3 regions of the Brevibacillus sp. MCWH genome follow, and region 3 is predicted to be linked to each of the others. Evidence: riboswitches for the same ligand, from Rfam matches in the RefSeq annotation. Region 3 holds a riboswitch; each other region holds the start of a gene.
What was found. Region 3 has a riboswitch for lysine ahead of dapD (2,3,4,5-tetrahydropyridine-2,6-dicarboxylate N-acetyltransferase). Riboswitches for the same ligand answer to the same signal wherever they lie in the genome.
Positions count from the first base shown of each region.

Region 1: another riboswitch for lysine. It lies ahead of ETC00_RS12580 (aspartate kinase); the one in region 3 lies ahead of dapD (2,3,4,5-tetrahydropyridine-2,6-dicarboxylate N-acetyltransferase).
Region 2: another riboswitch for lysine. It lies ahead of ETC00_RS13510 (amino acid permease); the one in region 3 lies ahead of dapD (2,3,4,5-tetrahydropyridine-2,6-dicarboxylate N-acetyltransferase).

Region 1 is NZ_SDLF01000012.1:96,803-101,587, forward strand. It holds gene ETC00_RS12575 (DUF2507 domain-containing protein) at 330-776, shown strand; gene ETC00_RS12580 (aspartate kinase) at 946-2,187, opposite strand; lysine riboswitch at 2,415-2,600, opposite strand; gene ETC00_RS12585 (aspartate/glutamate racemase family protein) at 2,811-3,500, shown strand; gene uvrC (excinuclease ABC subunit UvrC) at 3,532-4,785, opposite strand, start outside.
Region 2 is NZ_SDLF01000014.1:53,784-58,568, reverse strand. It holds gene ETC00_RS13520 (ABC transporter ATP-binding protein) at 1-309, opposite strand, end outside; gene ETC00_RS13515 (extracellular solute-binding protein) at 322-1,392, opposite strand; lysine riboswitch at 1,947-2,135, shown strand; gene ETC00_RS13510 (amino acid permease) at 2,242-3,696, shown strand; gene ETC00_RS13505 (aminotransferase) at 3,738-4,785, opposite strand, start outside.
Region 3 is NZ_SDLF01000002.1:247,059-251,843, reverse strand. It holds gene ETC00_RS02780 (GNAT family N-acetyltransferase) at 35-580, opposite strand; gene ETC00_RS02775 (flavodoxin) at 706-1,149, opposite strand; lysine riboswitch at 1,299-1,485, shown strand; gene dapD (2,3,4,5-tetrahydropyridine-2,6-dicarboxylate N-acetyltransferase) at 1,578-2,288, shown strand; gene ETC00_RS02765 (aspartate aminotransferase family protein) at 2,305-3,522, shown strand; gene ETC00_RS02760 (N-acetyldiaminopimelate deacetylase) at 3,527-4,672, shown strand.

The DNA.
Region 1 (4,785 bases), on a different contig from region 3:
TAGACATGACGGCAGCTGCCTGCCCCCCTGCTACACAGCCAGACAAATTGTGTCGGAAAACGGAAAAAAGTTGGGCAAAACGTTGAACCACAACCAATTGTACTCCTGTCTACAGAGAGCGTCAAGACAGTGAATAGACTAATTCCATTGTTGGATTACACGTATTAATCGTCCGATTTTTCTATGAATCTGTCATAGATTCGGCCGCTCTCTCATAATCTGTTACCAAACAGGTAGAGCAAACCGGCTGTAATAGACCTGGCGGCCGCAGGAGGGTCCGACAGGGGACAAGCCTCGCGCGGCCTGCAGCCGGGAAGGAGGGTCGTGACGTGAAAGAACCGGATCAACTGGAAGCCTTGCTGCCTTCCCGCATCATCGCAGATATTGAGCGCATCCACATGCCCTATCTGGGCTATCACTTACTGCGCGAGCACCTCACCCGCTCGCTTTTGGGCGAAAGCGAACCGCCCATTCTCCACTGGTTGGGAAAGGAAATGGGGCGGCAGATTCCCATCCGCTCCGCCAACGGTCTGGTGTTTCCCTTTATCCGTCTGGGGCTGGGCAAACTGGACCTGTTGGAAGACGGGGAGCGGCAGATTCGTTATCGGCTGACCCATACCATCTATCGCTACATGTCGCCCGAACGCATCAACCGTTCCCTCTCTCTGGAGTGCGGGATCATCGCCGGTGCTGTCGGCCGTTGGAAGCAGCGGGAGATGAAAACCCGGATGGAGACGGAGGAGACGGGCAGCGTCCTGATTACCGTTCACTGGTAAGGTCTGGCCGGGACGAAAGTGAGCCGACCGGGCAGGAGCGGGGAGGCGAGGCATCGCGCTGCCGCTGCCACGCGATTTCCCGCAAACATCCCACCAGAAGAAAATCCCCCTTTTTCCGCGGCGAAAAAAGGGGGACAGCATGTGTGTTCCGTATTGGGCTGTCAGCGGGTCATACTCCGTGTACGACAGCTGTTTCCGCCACGTCGAGGCCGTATGCGGTGTGCAGGCAGCGCACGGCCCGCTCGGTGTGTTCCGCCGGGATGACGCAGGACACCTTGATGTCAGACGTGGAAACCATTTTGATCGTGATCTCCTGCTCGGCCAGCACGCGGAACATCTCGGCGGCCACGCCCGGATTGTTCACCATGCCGGCTCCGACAATCGAGACCTTGGACAAGCCCTCTTCGCATTCCACTTTTTCAAAACCGAGCTGCTCGCGGTGGGCGTTCAGCGTATCGAGCGTCTTTTTCAAGTCGCTTCCTGCCACCGTGAAGGAAATGTTGGTCACGGCCGCGTCGTACGAGCTTTGGATGATGATATCCACGTTTACCTGGTGATCCGCCAGCGTGTTGAACAGCCGGGACAGCGTGCCTACGCGTGCAGGCATCCCCACAACCGTCACCTTTGCGACGTCTTCGTCGTGGGCGACGCCGCTAACTACTCTTCCTGTTTCCATATGCGCACCCTCCTCTACGTACGTGCCTTCTTCTGTCGTAAAGCTGGAGCGGACGACCAGCCGGACCTTGTGGGTCTTGGCTGCCTCCACCGAGCGCGGATGCAGCACGCCCGCCCCCAGGTTGGCCAGTTCGAGCATTTCATCATACGAGATGCTGTCCAGTTTGCTCGCCGTCGGAACCACACGCGGGTCGGCAGTGTAGACGCCGGCCACATCTGTGAAAATTTCGCATTTGTCCGCGTTGAGACTGGCTGCCAGCGCCACCGCGGACGTGTCCGAACCGCCGCGGCCCAGCGTGGTGATCTCGCCTGCTTCGCTGACGCCCTGAAATCCAGCCACGATGACGACCCGGCCGCGCGCCAGTTCCCTTCGGATTCGTTCCGTCTCAATATGGGTGATCCGGGCCTTGCCGTGGATCGACTCGGTCGTCACTCCCGCCTGCCAGCCCGTCAGGGAAATGGCGTCATACCCCTTTTGGTGCAGCGCCATCGCCAACAGCGCAATCGACACCTGCTCGCCAGTCGCCAGCAGCATGTCCATCTCCCGCTCCGACGGGTAGGGGGAAATCTGTTTGGCCATATCCACCAGCACGTCTGTGGACTTGCCCATTGCCGACACGACGACGACCATGTCGTGTCCAGCTTCCTTATATTGAATAATCCGGTCCGCTACTTTCATAATCCGTTCAATGGTACCTACGGAGGTGCCTCCGTATTTATGCACGATCAACCCCATGCGGCTTCTCTCCCTTTTCCTATTCAACATGTTCACATATCTCTTTGGATTCTTCTTTCATCAGGCCATCTTCGTTTCACTATTATTATTTCTCACTCTTGCAAAAAAGGCAGCGACGAGGATACACCTGTCACTGCCTGCCAGTTCGACATACCGGTTCCTCCTTCCCTTGGCCACGTGAACAGTTGAGCATGACAGAACATCCCCTGTTCCATTCTCAACCGACATCGTGAGATAGCTCTCCATCCGGCAACGGGAATTGCACGGATGACAGTCCTGCGCTTATTCAACGCAGACCCAGCACGGAGGAAGCGGGCCTTTCTCCGTACTTCGGCGAATTCCCCTTTCCCGTACCCGTCACAGATGCCCGATCTCAGGGAGGTACTCATGGTTTTCGCGCCTCTACCTCACTCCTAACGGGAAGTGAGGCTTGTTATGCTGTTTGTATGGGATTATACCACGTGTACGAAGGCGGTTCAATCAGAAATTTCATTAAAGTTTGCAGCACGGTAAAGTCCATGCCTGTACGAGCCGTAACTTCTGTCATAGCCCTTATTGCCAGATGATACCGAAAATTGTATATTATTTCTCAATTTCATAGATTTCATGTTGGGGGTATGCGAATGAAGACGATCGGCCTGATTGGAGGAATGAGTTGGGAATCGTCGCTCGAATACTATCGGTTGATCAACCAGCTCGTCAAAGAGCGCCTGGGCGGCCTGCATTCCGCCTGCTGCATCATGTACAGCGTCGACTTTGCACAGATCGAGGCATTTCAGCGTGAGGGGCGCTGGGACGACGCCGGTGCAGCGCTTGCACATGCGGCAAAGGCGCTGGAACGGGCGGGAGCCGACTTCATCGTGCTCTGCACCAACACCATGCACAACAACGCGGAGGCGATTGAACAAACGGTGGCAATTCCCCTGCTGCACATCGTGGACGCCACGGCAGAGCGGATTGTTCAGCGCGGAATTCGGCGCGTTGGCCTGCTGGGCACCCGTTACACCATGGAATTTCCCTTCTACCGCGAACGGATGCGCCGATACGGAGTAGAAGTGCTGGTGCCGGACGAGCCTGACCGCGCCATCGTCAACCGCATTATTTTTGAAGAGTTGTGCCTGGGAAACGTATTGCCAAAGTCCAAGCAGGAGTACCTGCGGGTAATGGACGGCCTCGTTCGCCGCGGAGCGGAGGGCGTCATCCTCGGCTGCACGGAAATCACTCTGCTGATCAAACCGGAGGATATGCTTGTGCCGCTGTTTGACTCCACACGCATCCACGCGGAGGAAGCCGTGACGCGGGCTCTTGGATGACACACGTAAAAAAGGCTGATGCCCGCACTCGTCAGGCGTCAGCCTTTTTGTCTGTTTCGCCGGATGCTCCGTTTGCATCCCCGTCCGCCTGTTGTCGCAGGTGGCGCAGGATCTCTCGGGCCAGCTTGTCGCCGATGCCGATCTGCCGGAAGTCTTCCACGGTCGCTTCACGCATTTTTTTCAGCGAGCCAAAATGCTGGAACAACAGCTTGCGCCGCTTTTCGCCAACACCGGGAATCTCGTCCAGCCGTGACGATAGCATCGTCTTGCTGCGCGCCTGCCGGTGAAATGTGATGGCAAAACGGTGCACCTCGTCCTGAATTCGCTGCAGCAGGTAAAACTCGTAGCTGTCCCGGCGAAGCTCCACCGGCTCCGGCGGATCGCCGTAGAGCAACTGCGCGGTCCGGTGCTTTTCGTCCTTGGCCAGGCCGCAGACGGGGATGTAGAGACCCAGCTCGTTTTCCAGCACGTCCATCGCCGCGCTGATCTGCCCCTTGCCGCCGTCGATGACGATGAGATCGGGCAGCGGCTGGCTTTCCTTCAGCAGGCGGGTGTAGCGGCGGCGAATCACTTCCCGCATCGCCCCGTAGTCGTCCGGCCCCTCGACGCTTTTGATCTTGAATTTGCGGTACTCTTTCTTGTCCGGCCGGCCATCGGTAAAGACCACCATCGCTGACACCGGTGTCGTGCCCTGAATGTTGGAGTTGTCAAATGCCTCGATGCGGTGCGGCGTGCCAATCCCAAGGATGTGCCCCAGATTGTGCACCGCCTGGATCGTCCGCGCATCGTCCTTGGACATCAGCGCAAATTTTTCCTGCAGGGCAATCCGCGCGTTTTCGGACGCCATCTGCACCAGTTCCCGCTTTTTCCCTCGCTTGGGCGCGTACACCTTGACGCCCAGCCACCCCGCCAGCAACTCCGGCTCGCTTCGTTCCGGCAGCAAAATCTCCTTGGGCAGCGCGTTTTGCTTGTCGTAGTAAAACTGGGTGACGTAGGACATGAAATCTTCCGTCTCGTCGCCGTAATACGGGAACGACGTCGTCTCCCGTTCGATCATCTTGCCCTGCCGCATGTAAAAGATCTGGATGCACATCCAGCCCTTGTCGACAGCAAAGCCGATGATGTCCCGGTCCACCGTGTCGGTAAACGTCACCTTCTGTTTTTCCATCACGGCTTCGATGCTGCGGATTTGGTCGCGAAGCTCCTTGGCGCGTTCAAACTCCATGTTTTCCGCTGCCTGCAGCATCTTTTCCGTCAGCTCCTGCTTGACCGCCTCGTGGCCGCC
Region 2 (4,785 bases), on a different contig from region 3:
GCGCACCTGCAGGCTGTAGGCGACGTTTTCAAATACGCTGAGATGGGGAAAAAGCGCGTAGCTTTGAAACACCATGCCGCAGTTCCGCTGGTTGGCGGGCACGTGGCTTACATCCCGCTCCCCGATGAAAATCTTTCCTGAGGTGGGGCTTTCAAAACCGGCCACACAGCGCATGGTCGTCGTTTTGCCGCAGCCGGATGGCCCCAGCAGAGCGAAGAATTCGCCTTCGCGAATACCCAGATTGACGTCTTCCAAAGCGGTGATTCCGTTGAATTGCTTGTGCAAGTGCTCGATTCGAACCGACCCCATGCAAGAGCCTCCTTACTGGAATTTTTGCCGCCACTCGTTGCGCACCCGGTCGTAGTTGCTCACGACCCAGTCGATGTCCAGCTCCTGCGCGTGCGGGATGACTTTCTCCAGGGTAAGCGGCGTTTTCGACTCCACGTCTTTGGAGATCGGGATATGGTACCAGTTGGCCAGCGTTTGCTGCCCTTCCTTGGACAGCAGGTAGTCGATCAGCGCCTTGCCGCCATCAGGATTCGGGCCGTCTTTTACGAGCGACACCGGGTTGACGATGACCGGCGTCTTGTCCGGCACGATGAAATCGATTTTCTCCCCCTTGGCCTTCATTTCGTACACCATGAAGTCAAAGGCGATCGCAATGTGCGCCTCCCCTTTGGCTACTGCTTTGGAAGGTGCGGAGCCGGAGTCGGGCATGGCGCTCATCTGTTCCACCAATTTTTTGAAGTAGTCCCAGCCCTGCTCTTCGCCGCGGGCCATCAGTTGACTCAGCACAGTGAGGGTGGCTGTGCCGGAAGCGGCGGGGTTGGGCATCTGGATTTTGCCCTTCCATTTGGGGTCAAGCAGGTCGTCCCAGGTTTTCGGCGCCTCTTCCGGCTTCACCAGGTCGCTGTTGTAGGCAAAGCCGAGTACGAACACTTCCGCGCCGATCCACTTCCAGTCCTTGTCGCGGAGCTTGATGCCGTCCCGCACTTCCGGCCAATCCTTGATTGCTTCCGGCGTGTACGATGTGATGATGTCCTTGTCCTTGGCCGCTTCAAACGGCAGGAATCCTCCGCCGCCGTACCAGACGTCCGCCTGCGGGTTGTCTTTTTCCGCAATCATGCGGTTGACCAGCACGTTGGTCCCCGCGTACTGCACGTTGATGGAAGACCCTTTGAAAGCCTTTTCAAAATTGAGACCAATTTCTTTGGTCATATCCGGCGTCTCAGGGGAATACAGCGCGATCGGGCCCAGTTCTTTTGTTCCTCCCGATCCGTCTCCCGCCGGTGTGCTGCCGGACGAAGCCTCCTGGCCGGAGGAGCACCCTGCCAAGGCGACAGTGGAGAGCAAAACGGCTGTGGCTGCTACGTTCAACCATTTTTTCAACATGTGTCAGACCCCTCTTTCTGTGATTGTTGATCGAATAGTCAAACAGTTTCCGAGGAAAAAGAAAAACCCTCACGTAGATAAACACATCCCCCTTTGGGAGTGTGTTTACGGGTAAGGGTTTCTCCGTTTCTCCGCCTAACCGTATGGGAAAATATGCTATCCGATCAGTGTTTCTTCCAGTATAACCAGTTTCTTTTCTAACTGTCAACGAAAATGATCGAATTTTTCGGACAAGTCAGTCTAGAATGAAGGAAATTACTGGGTCCCAAACGTAAATAAATAGGTATGCGGAAAATAGTTTTGAGTGAAGGAGTCCTTCCCCCGCTTACCTTGCTTTTGTTGTGATGTTGGGGCAGCCGTTTTATTTCATCAGAAAGCTTGTAAAAAATGAATATCTCATGGCTGGTCTTGTGCATGTTCTTCAATAAAAAATCATTTCAGCTAATCGCTTTGTATGCAAAACGACCTCTTACAGTTTTTAGTGCTTGATTTTGCCGCGATTTTCTATATACTTGAACCGTAACAAAACTTCACAGATTATCCTCATCACATGCGATGGGGATAGAGGTCGCGGCTTTTATATGATTCTGGCACGAGATCCAGAGAAGATCGATGACTCCAGAGGAGGGAAAAGCCGCCGAAGTCCGCTGTGCATTCTCTGGGCACACGGGCTGGGGCTGTACTCGAAAGGGGCAGAACTGTCACGTTTGCGAGCCGGGCAAACGTGATGTGCTATCTTCAACGAAGGCTTGGTGGGGATGTAACAGTACCGCCCTGTTCGTTGGGGCGGTATTTTTTATGTCCGACCTTCCTTCTGACTATCTTTGTAGAAAGGTCGTGCAAGCACTCATGGAATCCAATCAACTGCAGCGGGGCCTCAAGGCCCGACATCTGACCATGATCGCCATTGGCGGCTCCATCGGCACGGGGCTGTTTTTGGCGAGCGGCGGCTCCATCCACTCCGCCGGTCCGGGCGGCGCACTCGTCGCCTACGCGGCCATCAGCCTGATGGTCTACTTCCTGATGACCAGTTTGGGCGAGATGGCGGCGTTTCTCCCCGTCTCCGGTTCATTTTCCACCTACGCGACGAAGTTCGTCGATCCGTCCCTCGGCTTTGCGCTGGGGTGGAACTACTGGTACAACTGGGCCATCACCATCGCCGTCGAGCTGTCAGCCGGGGCCTTGATCATGAAATACTGGTTCCCCGACACGCCGTCCATCTTGTGGAGCGCCCTGTTCCTCGCGCTTATGTTTGGTCTGAATTATTTGTCTGTAAAAGGATACGGCGAATCGGAATACTGGTTTTCCCTCATCAAGGTAGCGACCGTAATCATCTTCATCGTCATCGGCCTGCTGATGATCTTGGGCATCATGGGCGGTGAAGCAGTCGGCTTCCGCAACTTTACCGTCGGCGATGCACCGTTCAACGGCGGCTTCATGGCGATGCTCGGCGTCTTCATGATCGCCGGCTTCTCCTTCCAGGGGACGGAGCTGGTCGGGATCGCTGCGGGTGAAAGCGAAAACCCTGCCAAAAACGTGCCGAAAGCGATCAAGCAGGTGTTTTGGCGCATCCTGCTGTTCTACATCCTGGCGATCTTCGTGATTGGGCTGTTGATCCCGTACGACAACCCCAACCTGGTCAACGGCGACATCGAGAACATCGCGATCAGCCCGTTTACGCTGGTGTTCCAAAAAGCCGGACTCGCCTTTGCCGCATCCGTCATGAACGCCGTCATCCTGACCTCCGTCCTGTCGGCGGGCAACTCCGGCATGTACGCCTCCACCCGCATGCTGTGGACGCTGGCCAAGGAAGGAAAGGCGCCCAAGCTGTTCAGCAAGGTAAACAAGCGGGGCGTTCCGGTTAATGCGCTGCTGCTGACTGCCAGCATCGGGATGTTTGCGTTTCTCGCCTCCCTGTTTGGCGACGGGACTGTCTACATCTGGCTGCTCAACGCCTCGGGGATGTCCGGGTTTATTGCCTGGCTGGGCATCGCAATCAGCCACTACCGCTTCCGCAAAGCGTTTGCAGCCCAAGGCCGCGATTTGAACGAACTGCCGTACCGGGCGAAGTGGTTCCCGTTTGGCCCGATTTTCGCATTCGTCGTCTGCTGTTTCGTCATCCTCGGCCAAAACTACACCGCCTTCACCGGGGAGACGATCGATTGGAACGGCATTCTCGTCTCGTACATCGGCCTGCCGCTGTTTTTGATCGTCTGGCTCGGCTACAAAGCCGTGAAAAAGACGAAAGTGGTGCCGCTGCGGGAAGTGGATCTCTCCACGGACGAATCAACGATATCCAACTAATCGGTATAGCAAAGGCCGGGGAACCCCCGGCCTTTCCCTTTTTACGACAGTCGCTGCACGAACCGCCCCATCCGTTCCAGCGCCTTCCCAAGCTGATCCAGGGAAGTGGCGTAGGAGCAGCGGATGTGGCCTCTGCCGCTGTCGCCAAACACATCACCCGGCACCACGGCCACCTTTTCCTCCATCAGCAGCCGCTCGGCAAACTCGCCGGCATCCAGCCCGGTGGACGCGATCGAAGGAAACGCGTAAAACGCCCCTTCCGGCTCGTGGCAGGACAGGCCGATCTCCTTGAATCCCTGCACGACGAAATTGCGCCGCTGCCGGTAGCTTTCCACCATCCTCTCCATGTCCGCCTGACCATGCCGCAGCGCCTCCAGAGCGGCCATCTGCGCCATGATCGGCGCGCACAGCATGGTGTACTGGTGAATCTTCAGCATGCCGCCGAGCAGATCTTCCGGCGCGCAGACGTAGCCGAGGCGCCAGCCCGTCATCGCGAACGCTTTGGAAAAACCGGAGATCAGGATCGTCCTCTCCTTCATCCCGGGCAGGGCGGCGATGCTCTCATGCCGCTGACCGTAACTCAGCTCCGCGTAAATCTCGTCGGAGATGACCAGCAGATCGTGCTTGACGAGGATCGGGATCAGCCGCTTCCACTCCTCCGCCGACATCGTGCTGCCGGTCGGGTTGTTCGGGTAGCAGAAGATGATCGCCTTGGTGCGCGGCGTGATGTGCGCCTCCAGCTCCTCAGGCGTTAATTTAAACGACTGCTCCGCGCGCGTGTGCAAAAACACCGGCACCCCGCCGGCCAGACGGATGACCGGTTCGTAGGAGACATAGCAGGGCTCGACGACCAATACCTCGTCGCCAGGATCGACGATGGCCCGCAGCGCGATGTCAATCGCTTCACTGGCGCCGACTGTAATCATGATCTCTTTTTCCGGATGGTACGAGACGGCGAAGCGCTCCTCCAGGTACTTGTGAATCTCCCTGCGCAGCTCGATGAGACCGGCATTGGAGGTATACGCCGTGTAGCCCCGTTCCAGCGAGGCGATGCAGGCTTCCCGCACGCGCCACGGGGTGACGAAATCC
Region 3 (4,785 bases):
TTCCCGCTGCCAGGGCGGCACGGGACTGGCCGCTTTACGCCCACTCCTCGCTCGTGATCGCGAAGATCAGGTGGTCTTCCCAGACGCCGTTGATCTGCAGATACCGAAGCGACAGCCCTTCCCGGCGGAAGCCGGTCTTTTCCAGCACGCGGATGGAGGCCGTGTTGCGCGGCATGACCGCCGCCTGTACGCGGTGCAGTTCGGCTTTGGCAAACGCAAAATCCAGCACCTGCCTGACGGCCTGCGTCATACAGCCGCGTCCGCCACATGACTGGTCGAGAAAGTAGCCGATGGTGGCGTTTTGCCAGGCGCCACGCACGATGTTGGTAAGGTTGACGCGGCCGATCAGCTCGTCGCCTTCACGCAGAAAAACGCCAAATGCGTAGGCGGTACCCGCCGCGAAGTCGCGCTCGGCGGACGCCAGCTGCTCCCGCTGTCCCTCCAGGGTAAAAAACGACGCGGGACGGATCGGTTCAAACGGTTGAAGAAACGCCTGATTGCGAACGCGCAGGTCCAACATGGCCGGTGCGTCATTTGCCGTCAGGGGGCGGATGTACACGCTGGGTGCCTGTGAAGACATGGGGCGGTCCTCCTTATCCTCTTGATAGAATCTGGACCGCCAGTGTATCACGTATGCGTCCTTTTTGAAAAGACGGCTTGGCAGATTGGCCGGAACCGTACGGATGGGGCGCTAGCGCTCTTTTGCTACATCAGCGACTGTGCAAACGAACGTCCGAATTCCCGGCAGGTTTCCTTCTCCTGGGCGGACGGGGACAGTTCCACCTTCAACCCGTTCAACGGGACGTCTGCGCCCAGCGCAGTTACTTTTTCCAGCAGAATGTCGACGGCGGCTCCCACTTTTTCGTAGCCGGAGTCGCAAGAGCCGAATACCGCCGCTTTTTTGCCCCGCAGGTCAAGCCCTTCCATCTCTTCGTAAAAATCCAGAAACTCGTCTGGCAGTTCTCCGTCTCCCCACGTGTAGGCACCAAGCACAATGCCGTCATAGTCGGCCAAATCGGAAGCGGAGCAGTCCAGCACTTCCTTTACCTCCGGTTCGATTCCCGCCGAGCGAATGCCCTCGACGATTGCATCGGCCATCTCCCGGGTGTTTCCTGTCATGCTTGCATAAACGAGAATAATCGTTTTCATAAGCCCTCCGAATAGATAATGGTTATCATTTTCAATTACAAGATAATGAAAATGATTATCGTTGTCAACTATTATGTTTCGCTTCTTCTTCATTCAGATGTTGCCACCCGGGGAGGATTTTGATAGAGTAAAAGGAAATTCCATAACCATTAACAAATAGAGGTGCGCTGCGGAAGAGTACGTCTTGCCATACAAACGCGGGGGGCGTGGAAAGACGGAAAGGCCAAGGCGCCGAAGTTCTGGCCGTACCCCTCGGACGGCGAGGGCTGGGGTTCCCGTGAACAACGGTCGCCCTGTCATGAAAGGCACGGCCTTTCGTGGAGCGCTATTTACGGTTTGCTTTCAGGTATCAAAAAAGCAATGAGGATAGCGTCTGCACTCATTGCTTTTTCTACATTTTCACATACATGTGATGGAGGAGATTCACAGTGAACATGATGGATGCGCATGAAATTATCTCGTTTATTCAAAAAAGCGAAAAGAAAACGCCGGTGAAGGTATACCTGAAAGGGGAGCTGGACGGCATCGACTTCGGCCCAAGCGCCAAAACGTTTATCAGCAACGGCACGGGCGTGGTCTTCGGCGAATGGAAGGAAATCGAGCCGGTGCTGCAACAGCATAAGGATAAAATCGCCGATTACGTGGTGGAAAGCGACCGCCGCAACTCCGCCATTCCGCTGCTGGACACGAAAGGCATCCAGGCGCGCATCGAGCCGGGCGCGATCATCCGCGACCAGGTGAGCATCGGCAACAACGCCGTCATCATGATGGGGGCCGTGATCAACATTGGCGCTGTCATCGGAGAAGGAACGATGATCGACATGAACGTGGTGGTCGGCGGCCGCGGCACTATCGGGAAAAACTGCCACATCGGTGCCGGTGCAGTCATCGCAGGCGTGATCGAACCGCCGTCCGCCCAGCCGGTCGTGATTGAAGACGACGTGGTAGTCGGTGCCAACGCGGTGATTCTGGAAGGCGTTCGCGTCGGCAAAGGTTCCGTCGTGGCTGCCGGTGCGGTCGTCATCGAGGACGTTCCGCCGAACGTGGTCGTGGCTGGCACTCCGGCGCGCATCATCAAGCAGATCGACGAAAAGACACGCTCCAAGACGGAAATCAAGCAGGAGCTGCGGCAACTGTAGGAGCGTGAGTGAGAAGATGGCTACGGACTGGCGTTCACTCGACGAACAGTACATCGTCCCGACGTACAAACGGCTGCCGATCGCAATCGCCAGAGGAGAGGGCAACTATCTGTACGACACCGACGGCCGGGCGTATCTTGACCTGTTTACCGGACTGGCCGTCAATGTTCTCGGCCACTCCCATCCGCGGATTGTCCAGGCGCTCCGGGAGCAGGGCGAGCGGTTTTTGCACATCTCCAACATCTTTCTCAACCCGCCGGCGATCCGGCTGGCACAGCGGCTGATCGACAACACCATCCCCGGCAAGGTCTTTTTCTCCAACTCCGGGGCGGAGGCGACGGAAGCGGCGATCAAGCTGATTCACAAATGGACAAAAGCGGAGGGGGCCGGCCGGTCGGGTATCGCCGTCCTGCGCAACAGCTTCCATGGGCGCACGCTGGGAGCGGTGCGACTGACGCGGCAGCCCCATGTCTATCAGGATTTTCCCCAGCCTGACTTTCCCGTCTACGAGCTGGATGCAGAAGACGCAGAACAGCTTCGCGCCGTCTGCCGCAGCGAAAAGCCAGCCGCCCTCCTGATGGAGCCGGTGCTCGGCTCCGGCGGTGTGGTGCCGCTTTCCGAAGCGTTTCTGAAGGAAGCGGAGGCGATCTGCCGGGAAGAGGGCGTGCTGTTTGCCATGGATGAAATCCAGACCGGCATGGGACGAACGGGTCGTCTGTTCGCGTATCAGCACGCCGGAGTGACGCCTGATTTGATCCTGTTTGCCAAAGGAGTGGGCGGCGGTCTGCCGCTCGGCGGGGTGATCGCCGGCCAACGGCTGATGAATCTGTTCAAGCCGGGGGATCATGGCACCACCTTTGCGCCCTCGCCGCTCTCCGCCGCGCTGGGCAATGCGGTGCTGGACGAATTGCTCGACCCGGCTTTTTGTGACCAGGTGAGCGACGTGATCGGCTACCTGTGGGGCCGTCTGGAAGAGCTGAGACAGCGCCTGCCGGAGCAGCTTCATGCACTGCGCGGCAAAGGGATGATGGTGGGCATTCCGCTGAACGTTACACCCGAAGAAGCGGCCCGGCTGCAGCAAAACCTGCTGGCTGCGGGCTTCCTCGTCGACGTGACGCAAAAGACGATCGTCCGCCTGCTGCCTCCGCTTACCTTGACGCGGGCAGATGTGGACCGGTTTATCGACGAGTTTGCCCGTCAGCTGACGGCGCTCGGCACCGGAAAGGAAGTGTAGAGGGATGACCGATTCTGCGTTTGTGCAGATTCGCCGCGACTTGCATCAAATACCTGAACCCGGTTTTGCGGAGTACAAAACGCAGCGCTACCTGCTGGACTATCTGGAGCGGCTGCCGCAGGAGCGCCTGCAGATCAGGACCTGGCGCACCGGCATTCTCGTCAGGGTGCGCGGGCTTCATCCCAGGCGGACGATCGCCTGGCGGGCGGACATGGATGGTCTGCCGATCCGGGAGGAGACGACCTATCCGTTCCGCTCCAAGCACGAGGGGTACATGCACGCCTGCGGCCACGACATGCACATGGCGATCGGGCTGGGCATTCTGACCCATTTTGTGCACCATCCCGTCGATGACGATCTGCTCTTCGTGTTTCAGCCGGCCGAAGAAGGACCGGGCGGCGCCAAGCCGATGATGGAGAGCGAAGAATTTGCTGAGTGGCGGCCTGACTGCATCTTTGCGCTGCATATCGCGCCGGAGTACCCGGTGGGACACATCGCCACCAAGCCGGGTATCCTGTTTGCCAACACCTCGGAGCTGATGATTGAGCTGACCGGCAAAGGGGGGCACGCGGCCTTTCCCCACAAGGCAAACGACATGGTGGTGGCGGCCAGCCATCTGGTGACGCAGCTGCAGTCGATTGTGGCCCGCAACGTCGATCCGCTCGATGCGGCCGTCGTGACGGTGGGCAAAATCGAAGGGGGTACCCGGCAGAACATCATCGCGGAAACGGCGCGGTTGGAAGGAACAATCCGGACGATGTCGCTGGAGTCGATGGCCCGGGTGAAAAGCCGCATCGAGGCGCTGGTCAAAGGTATCGAAGCGGGTTTCGAGTGCACGGCTGCCATCGATTACGGCTGCGGGTACTGCCAGGTGTACAATCATGAGCTGCTGACGGAGCAGTTCATGGAGTGGGTGGGCACCCAGCGCCCGGACATCACGCCGATTCGCTGCAGCGAAGCGATGACGGGAGAGGACTTCGGCTTTTTCCTGTCAGAAATCCCCGGCTTGTTGTTCTGGCTCGGGGTGAATACCCCCTACGGCCTGCATCATGCAAAGATCGAACCGGACGAGCGGGCGATCGACATCGCAATCAGCCTGGTGACGGACTATCTGACCTGGCTGTCCGGACAGGAGGAATGGCCGATCTGAGCGACCCATTCATCAACCGAAGCCGTAGACAATGTACATCGTCGCATGGAGGGATGGGCCCCGCGTCTCGTTTTGGAGCGGACTTCATCCGCTTCTGTGCTGGGCGTCAAGCG